DNA from 4 places in the Rhizobium hidalgonense genome. Region 2 is predicted to be linked to each of the others. Evidence: riboswitches for the same ligand, from Rfam matches in the RefSeq annotation. Region 2 holds a riboswitch; each other region holds the start of a gene.
The links. Region 2 has a riboswitch for thiamine pyrophosphate ahead of thiC (phosphomethylpyrimidine synthase ThiC). Riboswitches for the same ligand answer to the same signal wherever they lie in the genome.
Positions count from the first base shown of each region.

Region 1: another riboswitch for thiamine pyrophosphate. It lies ahead of thiC (phosphomethylpyrimidine synthase ThiC); the one in region 2 lies ahead of thiC (phosphomethylpyrimidine synthase ThiC).
Region 3: another riboswitch for thiamine pyrophosphate. It lies ahead of FFM81_RS01490 (YkoF family thiamine/hydroxymethylpyrimidine-binding protein); the one in region 2 lies ahead of thiC (phosphomethylpyrimidine synthase ThiC).
Region 4: another riboswitch for thiamine pyrophosphate. It lies ahead of thiM (hydroxyethylthiazole kinase); the one in region 2 lies ahead of thiC (phosphomethylpyrimidine synthase ThiC).

Region 1 is NZ_CP054030.1:46,392-49,594, forward strand. It holds gene FFM81_RS31395 (hypothetical protein) at 66-218, opposite strand; gene FFM81_RS31400 (hypothetical protein) at 240-533, opposite strand; gene FFM81_RS31405 (helix-turn-helix domain-containing protein) at 970-1,203, opposite strand; TPP riboswitch at 1,823-1,934, shown strand; gene thiC (phosphomethylpyrimidine synthase ThiC) at 2,027-3,203, shown strand, end outside.
Region 2 is NZ_CP054028.1:1,439,059-1,442,261, forward strand. It holds gene FFM81_RS28070 (ABC transporter ATP-binding protein) at 1-967, shown strand, start outside; gene FFM81_RS28075 (GNAT family N-acetyltransferase) at 1,131-1,577, opposite strand; TPP riboswitch at 1,713-1,843, shown strand; gene thiC (phosphomethylpyrimidine synthase ThiC) at 1,936-3,203, shown strand, end outside.
Region 3 is NZ_CP054027.1:317,111-320,313, forward strand. It holds gene FFM81_RS01480 (ABC transporter ATP-binding protein) at 1-355, opposite strand, end outside; gene FFM81_RS01485 (ABC transporter permease) at 352-1,152, opposite strand; partial or broken gene FFM81_RS01490 (YkoF family thiamine/hydroxymethylpyrimidine-binding protein) at 1,168-1,293, opposite strand; TPP riboswitch at 1,284-1,397, opposite strand; gene soxR (redox-sensitive transcriptional activator SoxR) at 1,660-2,124, shown strand; gene FFM81_RS01500 (SDR family NAD(P)-dependent oxidoreductase) at 2,359-3,129, shown strand.
Region 4 is NZ_CP054029.1:97,058-100,260, forward strand. It holds gene thiD (bifunctional hydroxymethylpyrimidine kinase/phosphomethylpyrimidine kinase) at 1-324, opposite strand, end outside; gene thiE (thiamine phosphate synthase) at 321-956, opposite strand; gene thiM (hydroxyethylthiazole kinase) at 953-1,756, opposite strand; TPP riboswitch at 1,807-1,903, opposite strand; gene FFM81_RS29335 (invasion associated locus B family protein) at 2,586-3,203, shown strand.

The DNA of each region.
Region 1 (3,203 bases), on a different replicon from region 2:
CAACGAAATCGATTGTCGATCAGCAGCCATTCGTTCGCAAGAAAGTCTAGCCGATACGGCTTGTGCTAGACCTGCAGGTTCAATAAGAGACCCGAGCCGAACAGCACGCCACTGCGCGGCAGCAACTTGTAATCCGCGATCCTCGCTTCGAGAAACGCTTCTTCGGCCGGTGATTCACAGAACGGCAGGAAGTAGCTCTTCCGATCCGGATCTTCCAATGTCGCCGTCCAACGCCGAGCCTACCAGGCGTCGACCGGAGGGTCCGGCTTCGGATCCACGATGTTGTAAATCGTCGAGGCGAAGAAGGCAGCCAGAAGGAAGAGAAGAGGAACAACGAAACCGCCTGCGAAGCAGATCACCGTGAGAATTGCGCGGATGACGATCATCTTTTGCTGAGCCTTGGCGTTCACGCTGATTCCCCAATGCAATGCCGGCCCCCACCGTTGCTTCGACTGGCCCGCAACAGCAAGTCTGGCAAGGCTCGTGGGCGTGTACAGGTCCCTGTACAGCTCGTTGTTGACCAGTGCCGCCAATCCCATCACAGATTAGTGCGGCAAGAACAACGTGGGACCGGAACAGCGTTTACGAACAGGATTGGCCGCCGCGAATATATGTTCGCTGCTTCCCCTCGAGAATGCCTTTTGATAATTCCGCGCATATGGCGCGCCGCCAGTGTTGCGATTGCTGGAAGAATAAAATCGTGAGATCGCTGATTGATCACCGTGCCACGATGATCGCGACACCAATCGCAGTCGGCAAGCTGTCTCTACACAGCAAGGGCGCGACGAATGACTCAGGCGCTAGCCAATTCATTCGGGCCAGCCAACTAGGCGGAAGCGTCCAGCCCGACTGAGTCTGAAGCCTGGATGGCCCTATAAACCTTAGGGGCGTTGAAGGGCTTCCCACTAAGCGCGTCCTGTACCCGGTGAGTTGCTGCAGGCGCCCTCCTTAGGTCAGCTGCGTACGAGTTCAGCGCGACGCGTGCTTCAGATTTTGCCTAACTCCTAGAGCGGCCGCGGTCCTTCGTATCCTTGAGGCGTCAAAATCCGCGTCGTTCTCAAGAGCTGTCACCTCGGCCACGGTCAGACCGGTGGTTTCTGCGAGGTCGTCCAAAGAATAGCCGCGAGCCTGGCGAGCCTCTGCAAGCAGGGCGCCGATGGATGGGACAGCAGGGGATTTCGCAATCTTCGAGGCCATGTTCATGTCTTTAAGCTTCCTTCTGGCGGCCGGAAAACAAAAGGTTTCTAGTTCCACCGCTACCGACCGCGTCCGGCAGGGGTGGATTTCTCCGATTTCCGCGGGCGCTCTTTTTAGCAGTTTGTGCGATGGAGTACAGGTCTAACGTGGTGAAGGAGTGGACGACCCTTGCCTCCGGGGGTCAACCTTTCCCTGCGATCATCATTGGCGCCCGCTAGTAGAGTGACGTCTTGCTGCAATCGACATTGATCGCCGTAATCGAGTACAGGGCTTGGACTGAAGACGAGCAGCTTCGCGTGCCTTCTTTGAAATCAACATCTATCAGGTTTCCATATGTCGGGATGGAAGCGCCGTCTCAGTCGAACGCTTGCAAATCAGATCGGCGAGCCGACCGAGGATATCATGGACGACATGAATTCGACGCCAGCAAAGGACGGCTCGGGTACATAGGCTTCAACAGGTGTGAACCATCACGGCATCGAAAGATGGTAGGAAAGTAAAATCTTGCTGCCGGTATTCCATTCGTTTGATCGCGGGCTCCACGCACGATAGCCTGTGTGTAACCTGTCCCTACGCCATTGCAGTTGTCGCTTGACAGCTCCCTCGGCAAGCCTCTACCCTTTTTCGCATTCACCAGGGGGGTCCCGGCAAGGGGCTGAGATACTGCTATCGCGCGCAGTGACCCGTTGAACCTGATCCAGTTCATACTGGCGTAGGGACGGTGCAAGCGCTCGAAGGCAGTGGATTCACGCGTCGAATCCGTGCCGGCGTCTTTTCATCATTCCGGCTGAGGACTGGGTCTCCAATCGAAAACTTGGAGCCTCAAACCATGAATATCGCCGCAAAGAATATCACCCCATCCGTCACCACCGGCCCCTTGCCGGCATCCAGGAAGATCTACATTCGGGGGGACGTCCATCCCGACATTTGCGTGCCGATGCGCGAAATCAGCCTGCATCCGACATCGGGCGAGCCGCCCGTCGTCGTCTACGACTCCTCCGGCCCCTATACGATCGAGGGCACCGAGATCCGCATCGAACAAGGGCTGCCCTCACTGCGACGTGACTGGGTTCTCGCCCGCGGCGACGTCGAGGCCTATCAGGGCCGTCATGTCCGTCCCGAAGACAACGGCTTTGCCAGCGGCGAAAGGCTGACGCCCGAATTCCCCGCGCTACGCCAGCCGCTGCGCGCAAAGGACGGCAAGGCCGTCACCCAGTTCGCCTATGCGCGCGCCGGTATCATCACGCCGGAAATGGAGTTCATCGCCATCCGCGAAAATCTCGGCCGCAAAGCGAGGGCCGGAGCCATGGTCCGCAGCGGCGAAAGTTTCGGCGCCCAAATTCCGGACCATGTGACGGCGGAATTCGTCCGGCAGGAAGTGGCGGCGGGTCGGGCGATCATCCCCGCCAACATCAACCATCCGGAAGCCGAACCGATGATCATCGGTCGCAATTTTCTGGTGAAGATCAACGCCAATATCGGCAACTCGGCCGTCACCTCATCGATGGCGGAGGAGGTTGAGAAAATGGTCTGGGCGACCCGCTGGGGCGCTGACACGGTCATGGATCTCTCCACCGGCCGCAACATCCACAACATCCGCGAATGGATCATCCGCAATTCGCCGGTGCCGATCGGTACCGTGCCGCTCTATCAGGCGCTGGAGAAGGTCGAGGGCATTGCCGAGAACCTGACCTGGGAGGTGTATCGTGACACGCTGATCGAACAGGCCGAACAGGGCGTCGACTATTTCACCATCCATGCCGGCGTGCGGCTTCACTACATCCCGCTCACTGTCAACCGCGTCACCGGCATTGTCTCGCGCGGCGGCTCGATCATGGCGAAGTGGTGTCTCCATCATCACCGCGAAAGCTTCCTCTACGAGCATTTCGATGAGATCTGCGACATCTGCCGCGCCTATGACGTCTCCTTCTCGCTCGGCGATGGCCTGCGCCCCGGCTCGATCGCTGACGCGAATGATGCGGCGCAGTTCGCCGAGCTGGAAACAC
Region 2 (3,203 bases):
GGTCGGCCCATCCGGTTGCGGCAAATCGACGTTGTTGCGCATGGTCGCGGGGCTCGAAAGCATCACCGGCGGCACCATCTCGATCGGCGGAAAGATCGTCAACAATCTGCCGCCGAAGGATCGCGACATCGCGATGGTCTTTCAAAGTTATGCGCTTTATCCACACAAGACCGTTGCCGAAAACATGGTCTTTGCGCTCCGTCTGCAGAAGCAGCCGGCCGATATCATCAAGCAGCGGCTGCAGGCGGCGGCCGAAACGCTTGACCTCGTACCCTATCTCGACCGCTATCCGCGCCAGCTTTCGGGTGGGCAGCGCCAGCGCGTGGCAATGGGACGAGCGATCGTCAGATCGCCGCAAGTCTTCCTGTTCGACGAACCCTTGTCGAACCTCGACGCCAAGCTGCGCGTGCAGATGCGCAAGGAGATCAAGGAACTGCACCAGCGGCTGAGAACCACGACGATCTATGTCACCCATGACCAAGTCGAAGCGATGACCATGGCCGACAAGATCGTCGTGATGCAGGGCGGCAAGGTCGAACAGATCGGCACTCCCCTCGAACTCTACGATCGTCCCCGCAATACATTCGTGGCAGCCTTTATCGGCTCGCCGTCGATGAATCTGCTGAAAGGCCGCTACAAGGCCGACGGTGCGATCTTTGTCACCGAGACCGGCGACGAGATTGCGCTCGGTTTCACCCCGCAGGCGACCGACGGACAGGCCGTGCTGCTCGGCGTGCGGCCCGAACACCTGTCGCTCAGCCAAAGCGGCCTCGACACGACCGTGAACGTCACCGAACCCACCGGCCATGAGACGATGGTCTTCCTGCGCTACGGGTCCGGCGAGCTTGTCGCGGTGCTTTCCGACCGTCACGATTTTGTGCCGGGGCAGGTCGCGACGATTACTGCCCGACCAGGAAAGCTTCATCTATTCGATGGGGAATCGGGTAAGACGTTGCGGCCGGATTGACCGCCCAAAAAACCACTGAGACCCCAATCGCCGCCGGGTGGAAATTCAGGGCGAGGTCAGGTCAATTTTCAGCTCTAAAACCAATTGTTCAAAGTGGAATAGCGGGTGACGGGCCTTGCATTCTTCCGCTCCCCCTCATGACAGGCCAATACAGCCCTAACCGCTACGCGCTCGATTTGGAGTAGAGGCCAAGATTGCCGCCGACGGCGAATCCGCAGCGCTGATAAAATTTCGACAAGGCACCGTCTCGCTGCGAGACCAACCAGACGCTGTTGCATCCTTCGGCCTTTGCTGCTTCAAAAACGGCCGACAGGAGCGCGGTCCCTATTCCCCTACCCTGCGCTTCAGGCAGCACCGAAAGCTCATCAAGATAAATGACCGGACCCGCATGGCGCCGCTGTCGTATACCCAATGCAATCCCCAGCACCTTGCCTCCGTCGATGGCCGCAAGGGCGATGGATCTGGGCGTTTCAAGCACGGTTTTGACATTTTCAACCGCCGCTTCAAGCGACCAATTCTCGTTCCATGGCGGTCCCGAATAGGCACCGACCAGTACAGCGGCGGCGCCATTGAGATGTTCTAGCGCAAGACGTTCAATCCGAAACGACATAAATCCACCTGACGTTGAGTGAAACGACATTTGCCGCAGTTCGACCGGTAACGCAACAGGCCCCGAGACGGAGGTTATAATCGGAACGCGAAGTTGTAAGCTTGACACAATCAGCGACCGCGCTTTACGGTTGTCGGCATTCACCAGGGGGGTCCCGCAAGGGGCTGAGATACTGCTGGACAATACGGCTTTGCCTGTTGTGGCGCAGTGACCCGTTGAACCTGATCCAGTTCATACTGGCGTAGGGACGGTGCAAGCGCTCGAAGGCGTCGGATTCACGCGTGGAATCCATGCCGGCGTCTTTTCATCATTCCGGCTGATTGACTGGGTCTCCAACTGCAATTGGAGCCTCAAAACCATGACCATTGCCGCAAACAATCTCACCCCGACCGTCACCACCGGCCCGCTGCCGGCATCGCAGAAGATCTATATCCCGGGAGATATCCACAGCGATATCCGCGTGCCGATGCGCGAAATCAGCGTCCACCCGACCGCGGGCGAACCGCCTGTCGTCGTCTATGACTCCTCCGGTCCGTACACGATCGAAGGCGCCGACATCCACATCGATCAGGGCCTGCCCCCCCTGCGCCGCGACTGGGTGCTGGCCCGAGGCGATGTCGAACCCTATGACGGCCGCCATGTCCGCCCCGAAGACAACGGCTTCGTCAGCGCCGACCGGTTGACGCCGGAATTCCCAGGGCGGCGCCGGCCGCTGCGGGCCAGGGACGGCAAGGCCGTCACCCAGCTCGCCTATGCGCGGGCCGGCATCATCACACCGGAGATGGAGTTCATCGCCATTCGCGAGAATCTTGGCCGCAGGGCCAGCACCGACGCGCTGGTGCGCGACGGCGAAAGCTTCGGCGCCGATATTCCGGATCATGTGACGCCGGAATTCGTTCGCCGGGAAGTCGCCGCCGGCCGGGCGATCATCCCGGCCAATATCAACCACCCCGAAAGCGAACCGATGATCATCGGCCGGAATTTTCTGGTGAAGATCAACGCCAATATCGGCAACTCCGCGGTCACCTCCTCGATGGCCGAAGAAGTCGAGAAGATGGTCTGGGCGGCCCGCTGGGGCGCCGATACGGTCATGGATCTGTCGACCGGCCGCAACATCCACAATATCCGCGAATGGATCATCCGCAATTCGCCGCTGCCGATCGGCACGGTGCCGCTCTATCAGGCGCTGGAAAAGGTCGGCGGCATTGCCGAGGACCTTACCTGGGAGGTCTATCGCGATACGCTGATCGAACAGGCCGAACAGGGCGTCGACTATTTCACCATCCATGCCGGCGTGCGGCTGCACTACATCCCGCTCACCGTCAATCGCGTGACCGGCATCGTCTCACGCGGCGGTTCGATCATGGCCAAGTGGTGCCTGCATCATCACCGCGAAAGCTTCCTCTATGAGCATTTTGAGGAGATCTGCGACATCTGCCGGGCCTATGACGTCTCCTTCTCGCTCGGCGACGGTCTTCGCCCCGGCTCGATCGCCGATGCCAACGATGCGGCGCAATTTGCCGAACTCGAAACGCTCGGCGAGCTGACGAAGATCGCCTGGGCCAAAGACTGCCAGGTAATGATCGAGGGGCCCGGTCATGTGCCGATGCACAAGATCAAGGAAAA
Region 3 (3,203 bases), on a different replicon from region 2:
TTTCGAACAGGGGCGCCACAACATTGCGGGCAGCCCGTCGGCCCATGCCCCGCACCTCGAGGCCAAGTGCCGCATTGTCGATGATCCGGCGCCAGGGCATCAGCGCATCGCGCTGTGGCATGAAGGCGAAGGCATGCGGTGCCTGTTCCAGTGGCGTGCCGTTGAAAAGCAGTGCGCCGGAATCGGGACGAAGTGCCTGCGTCAGCAGTCGCAGCACCGTCGATTTTCCGGAGCCGGACGGGCCGACGATCGAGACGAATTCGCCGTCTGCGACGTTGAGCGAAATATCGCCCAGCACCTGCATGCCGTCGAAGGATTTCGAGATATTGCGCAGTTCAACCATTCTGTCGCTCATCGGCGCCGCTCCCCGGATGGTTGCCAGGGCATCAGCAGGCGCTGGATCAATAGCGTCAGCCCGAACAGGCAGAGGGTGAGCACGGCGCTGACGAGGACGGCGGCGAGCACGAGATCGGGACGGAAATTGTTCTTGGCGTTGAGAATGTAGATGCCGAGGCCGCGGGCGGCGCCGGCATATTCGGCAAATATCGCGCCGACGACGGCATAGGTGATCGAGATCCTCAGGCCGGCGAAGAAATAGGGCAGCGCGGAGGGAAGCCGTGCCAGGCGGAAAATGCGCCAGCGGCTCGCCTTCATCGAATGCAGCAATTCGGCGATGTCGCGGTCGGTCGATTCATAGCCCTGCAGCAGGGCGACGAGCAGCGGGAAGAAGGTAACGAGCGCCACCAGCAGAATCTTCGGTAGGAGGCCGAAACCGAACCAGAGGACGACGAGCGGTGCGATCGCCACTAGCGGCAGGGTCTGGCTGGCGATGAAGATCGGCAGCAATGCCCGGCGCATGAAGGGCATGAAATCCATCAGGATCGATGCGACGAAGGCGAAGGCCAGCGACAGCGCGAAGCCGCCGAGTGTGGCGCCGAGCGTCGGCCAGGTATTTGCGATCAACGCCTCGCGGTTCAGCCAGCCCTGGGTGACGATGCGCGAAGGCGCCGGCAGGATGGACGGTTTGATCCCGGAAAGATCGACATAGAGTTCCCATGCCGCCAAAAAGGCGCAGCCTGCGAGCAAGGCGGGTATGCCCCGGGTGAGAGCGGCGCCGAGCGCGGCGAGGCGGGAAGGTTGCGACGGTGTCATCAGCGCTCGATTTCAGGATATATGGTCGGTCTCGATGCGCAGCCGGTCGCGATAGGGATCGGGCGCCGTGACGGCATCGCGGATGATGCCGACGAAATTGCCGGACATCGGATAGAGTGACACTTGTGCGCCTGAGACCATCTGAACCTCGCTCCGCTGGCATTACCCAGATCAGCTTTGAAGGGTCCAGAGGTTTGCGCCTCACATCTCAGCCCCGGCGATACGGAGCTCCCCTGTTATTTCGGCGGAAACTATCACCCGGCTTTTCTTCCGGCAACCGCAAAATTGCCAACCGGTCCGCGTGGTCGGAAGGGACCCAATGTCAGGGAAACACCCGAGCGGGATCCCGCTCGGGTGGTCCTCGGCGGTCCCGTACCTGCCGGGAACGGGACGACAGCTTGCTGCCTCAGGCGGCAATATCGGCATAAGGTGCGAGCGCCCGATTGGGCTTTACGATTGCTGGAGCAAGAGATATAAAACCTCAACCAATATTGAGGTCAAGAGGCAATGGATAGGATTCCTGCAACTCCGCTCGGCAAGCTGCTGACGGTCGGCGAGGTGGCGGAACGCAGCGGCATTGCGGTCTCGGCGCTGCATTTTTACGAGACCAGGGGGTTGGTCTCGAGCATTCGCACCCGCGGCAACCAGCGCCGTTATGGGCGTGATGTGCTTCGCCGGCTCGGGATCATCAAGGTGGCGCAGCGGGTTGGCATTCCGCTTGCCGAAATCCAGGCGGCGTTCGAATCTCTGCCGCAGGGGCGCACGCCGACGGCCGCCGATTGGCAGACGCTGTCGGCGCGCTGGAAGGACGATCTCGACGCGCGAATAAGCCGGCTCAGCCTGCTGCGCGACCGCCTGACCGGCTGCATCGGCTGCGGTTGCCTGTCGGTCGATAGCTGTCCGCTGCGCAATCCCGGCGACCGGCTCGGCAAGGAAGGGCCGGGGGCGCGGCTGCTGGAGACCGAAAGCTAAGCAAGGGGTTTAGACGAGCTCCCGCGGAAAGATCGATACGCTCCTTTCTTTCGGCCGGCGCGCTCATATGTTAAGGGCGAGTGCTGCAACCGGCGGCACTGGCCGCTAGAACAGGATGATTTTAGGCCGTGTCGGCCTCAAATCTGAATCCTGTTCCAAATTCTAGAGCCAGAGCATGACGTCGTCCGAAAACCGCTCACACTTTTCGGCGTCATGCTCTAAGAGGACGGCTTCGTGTTTCATCCCAGACTGTTCGAAAATCGCAATGTCGTCGTCACCGGCGCCGGCCGCGGCATCGGCCTCGAAGTCGCTCGGCAGTTCCTGGATTGCGGTGCCAAGGTGATCGTCCATACCGGGCGCAAGCCGGGGCGGGACCTGCCGGATTTCCTGCTGACGGCTGAATCGGAAAGACGGGCGCTGCTGCTGCATGCCGATTTCTCCGCCGCCGGCGGGGCGGCGCAATTTGCCGAAGATGTTCTCGGTTTCTTCGACAGGGTCGATGTGCTCGTCAACAATGCCGGCACCATGCTTGGCCGTTTTCCCGCTGCCACGCTGACCGACGCGGAGTACGAGGCGGTCATACGGTTGAACCAGACGTCGGTGGTGGCGCTGACGCGCGCATTGCTGCCGGCATTGAAGGCGGCCGAGGGTGCTGCCGTCGTCAACACCGTATCGATCTCGGCGCTGACCGGCGGCAGCCCCGGCTCCTCGATCTATTCGGCCTCGAAAGCCTTCGTTGCGACCTATTCCAAGGCGCTTGCCCGCGAGCTTGCCCCGGATGGCATCCGCGTCAACTGCGTCTCGCCGGGAACGATCGAGACGGATTTCCACGAGCGCTATTCCTCCCGAGAAAAGCTGGAGCAAACCCGGAAATCCATCCCCCTGCAGCGGCTCGGCACGGCGGAGGATTGCGCTCCCGCCTATCTGTTCCTGGCGGCTCCCTTACTATCGGGATACATTACCGGCCAGGTGATCGAGATCAATGGCGGACAGCTTATCTGCTGATTTGTTTGGACCTTTTTTGGCATTTCATCGCTATTGACCAATTCGCTTGTGCGAATATGCTATTGTGCTGATTG
Region 4 (3,203 bases), on a different replicon from region 2:
AGGGATGGCGCGCCGGTCGGCCGGTGCTGCAGCCAGAGAGGCGGAAAGGGCTGCGGCGACGGCCTCGGCGATGCCGGCATTGGCGATCATGCCGATCTTGACGGCATCGACGCGTACATCGGCAAAGACGGCATTGATCTGGTCGGCGACGAATTGCGGCGGCACCAGATGCACCCCGCTGACACCCTGGGTGTTCTGCGCCGTCAGCGCCGTCAGCACCGCCATGCCGTAGACGCCGCGGGCGGAAAAGGCCTTGAGATCGGCCTGGATGCCGGCGCCGCCCGAGGGGTCGGAGCCGGCGATGGAGAGGACGTTGCGGATCATGCGCGGGCCTTTCGGACTTCTGCGGCGATGCGGCGTGTCGCCGCTTCTGGGTCCGGCGTGCCTGCGATCGCTGAGACCACGGCAAGCCCCTTGGCGCCGGCGGCAAAGACTTCGGCCACATGCTCCGCCTTGAGGCCGCCGATCGCCACCGACGGCACCGGCGAGGCAGTCACCAGCCTCGCCAGACCGTCAAAACCGATCGGCTGCTTGTGGTCGGCCTTGGTCGGCGTCGCAAAGACCGGTCCGACGCCGGTATAATCGACCAGGCTGGGATCGACGGCAGCGGCAAGCGCTTCGGTCTCGACCGACAGGCCAAGGATCATCTCGGGGCCGATCATCCCCCGCGCCGTCAACGCATCCATATCCTCCTGGCCGATATGCAACCCGTCGGCACCGATGGCGATTGCCGCCTCGACATCGTCGTTGACGATCAGCAGGGCGCCGGTGCCATCGAGCGCCTGTTTCAAGGCGCGGCCGGTCTCAACCATCGCGGTGGTACCGGCCCGTTTGTCGCGCAACTGCACCATCGTCGCGCCGCCGGCAACGGCAAGGCGGGCGGTCTCGACCATGCCGATCCCGGCACAGAGTTCGGGATCGAGGACGAGATAGAGCGAAAGATCGAAATGCTTCATGCGGCCGATATCCTTGCTCTGGCGTCGAGTGTTTCGGCGTCGAGCGCGTTGAGCGCATCGAGGAAGCGCCAGGCGAAGGAGCCGGGCCCGGCGGCACCGAGCGCTGCCTCCTCGCCGGCGATGGCGAAGGTTGCAAGCGCTGCGACCGTCGCGCCGAACAGATCGTCCGGTGCGGTCGCAGCAAAGGCGCCGACCAGGCAGGTGAGCGAGCAGCCGAGCGCAGTGACCTGCGGCATCAGGGCCGAGCCGCCCGTTATGCGCACTGCCTGCTGACCGTCGGTGACGAAATCGACAGCGCCGGTCACGGCAACCACTGCCTGCTGCCGCTCAGCCAGCCATCGCGCCGAACCTTCGGCCTGCTCGACCGGGTCGCGGCTGTCGACGCCCTGGCCGCGGCTCTCGCCGCCGGCAAGGGCGATGATCTCCGAAGCATTGCCGCGGATGATCGACGGCTTGAGTGCCAGCAGACTGGCGACCGCATCGCGGCGGAACGCCGTGGCATAATGGGCGACCGGATCGAGCACCCAGGGTTTGCCGGCGGAGGTCGCCGCCTTCGCCGCCGCCCGCATGCCGTCGATCCATTGCGTCGACAGCGTGCCGATATTGATGGTCAGCGCATTGGCGATACCGGCGAATTCGCCGGCTTCCTCGGCCGCATGCACCATCGCCGGCGAGGCGCCGGCGGCCAGGAGAACATTGGCGGCGACATTCATCGCGACGTAATTGGTGATGCACTGAACGAGCGGCGGCTTGTCGCGCATCGCCTTCAGCATGGCTCCTGGCGTGGTCCTGGTCTGCATGTGGCCCCTTTCAGGCGGGGGCGGGCACGGGGCAATTCGTGCGGGCAAAACCGCGACCCCGAGCGACTCCCTCCGCCGGCATTATCCGGTTCAGGTTCGAAGGGTGCTTCTCAGCCCGTCTTCCGACGAACGCCCCTGTCTCTCATCACGTTCTTTTTCGCAGAGAACGGGGCGGATGTCATCTCGAAAATGACAGTCCTGCGGCTGCGCCGCGCGTGAAATCGTTCCCTGCAACTCGGCCTTTCACGAGAGAGGAAGGATCAGCATCGCCGATTCGCGGCTAACATGATTTTCCCGAATGTTATCGGCGGATTCCATTCCGAGCAACGCCGGCATTACCGTTTCGCCATTCGGTTGTGCTCTCTTTTTACGAAAGAACAACAATAGCAACCGGTGGTGCAATGAATTTCTAAAATACATCTCTGTATTTGCGCGCAGTATTGGAAATGATCCCAGCGCCTGGGAACGTCTCTTCTTCAAAATGAGTGCGGCTCATCTTCCGCAAAATCCTATGGATTTCCGATAGCGCGGAATTATTCATCCCGTCCGCCTATGCGCCTGATTTTCAATGAGAACGAGCTGATGGCCAGCTTCGCGTAAGTTGCGTGTCGTCTCCTATGCCTCGCCACTCGGTTTCATTCTAATTTTGGAATCGGCGGGCGATGTCGTCGAGAGTGGGGTCTCGGGCAGACTGGACGGAATCTCCCAGAACGCGAAGTAAATACCTAACGCAAACTTTACCGTGCTGACACGTTAAGGTTGACCGAGGTGCGGATTGTAGCGATATGACTGGCCACGTGAATAAAATCTTCCTGAAGTTGCATTTTAAATGAGATACTTTTCGAAAAGCGGCATGAAGCGGGGCCTCCGGACGATCGCCCCGGCTTTGATATATATTGTTTGTGCCAATCCGTCTTTTGCGCAGTCTGCCGTTCCAGCGGATCAAGAACAGGTGCAGGCGCCGGCCCAATCGGCGCCGACAATAAGATCACAGAAATTCGACGACTGGTATTATCGCTGCACCGGTGCTGAAGGCACCGAGGCCTGCGAGGTCGCACAGGTCGCGCAAGTCGCCAAGGACGGCAAGCCGGTCAATATCCTGACGCTGGCGATTTCAGCATTGCCGGCCGGCTCCCAAGGCAAGGCCGACAAGGGCAAGCCGCCGCTGGTGCTGACTGCCCTTCTGCCGCTCAACGTCTTCCTGCCCTCGGGCCTGTCGATCAAGGCGGACGGCAAGCCCGTCGCCAGGCTCGATTACCGAAACTGCAACCAGACCGGATGCTGGGCGCAGTTGGCGCTGGATACCAAGACGGCCGCGGCGCTGAAAAAGGGCGCGAGTGCCGAAGGGCTGGTGCGGCTGATGAACGGCCAGGACGTCAATATCCGTTTCTCGCTGAAAGGGCTGAAACCGGCCCTCGACGAACTCCAGTCCATCGCCGCGAAGTAG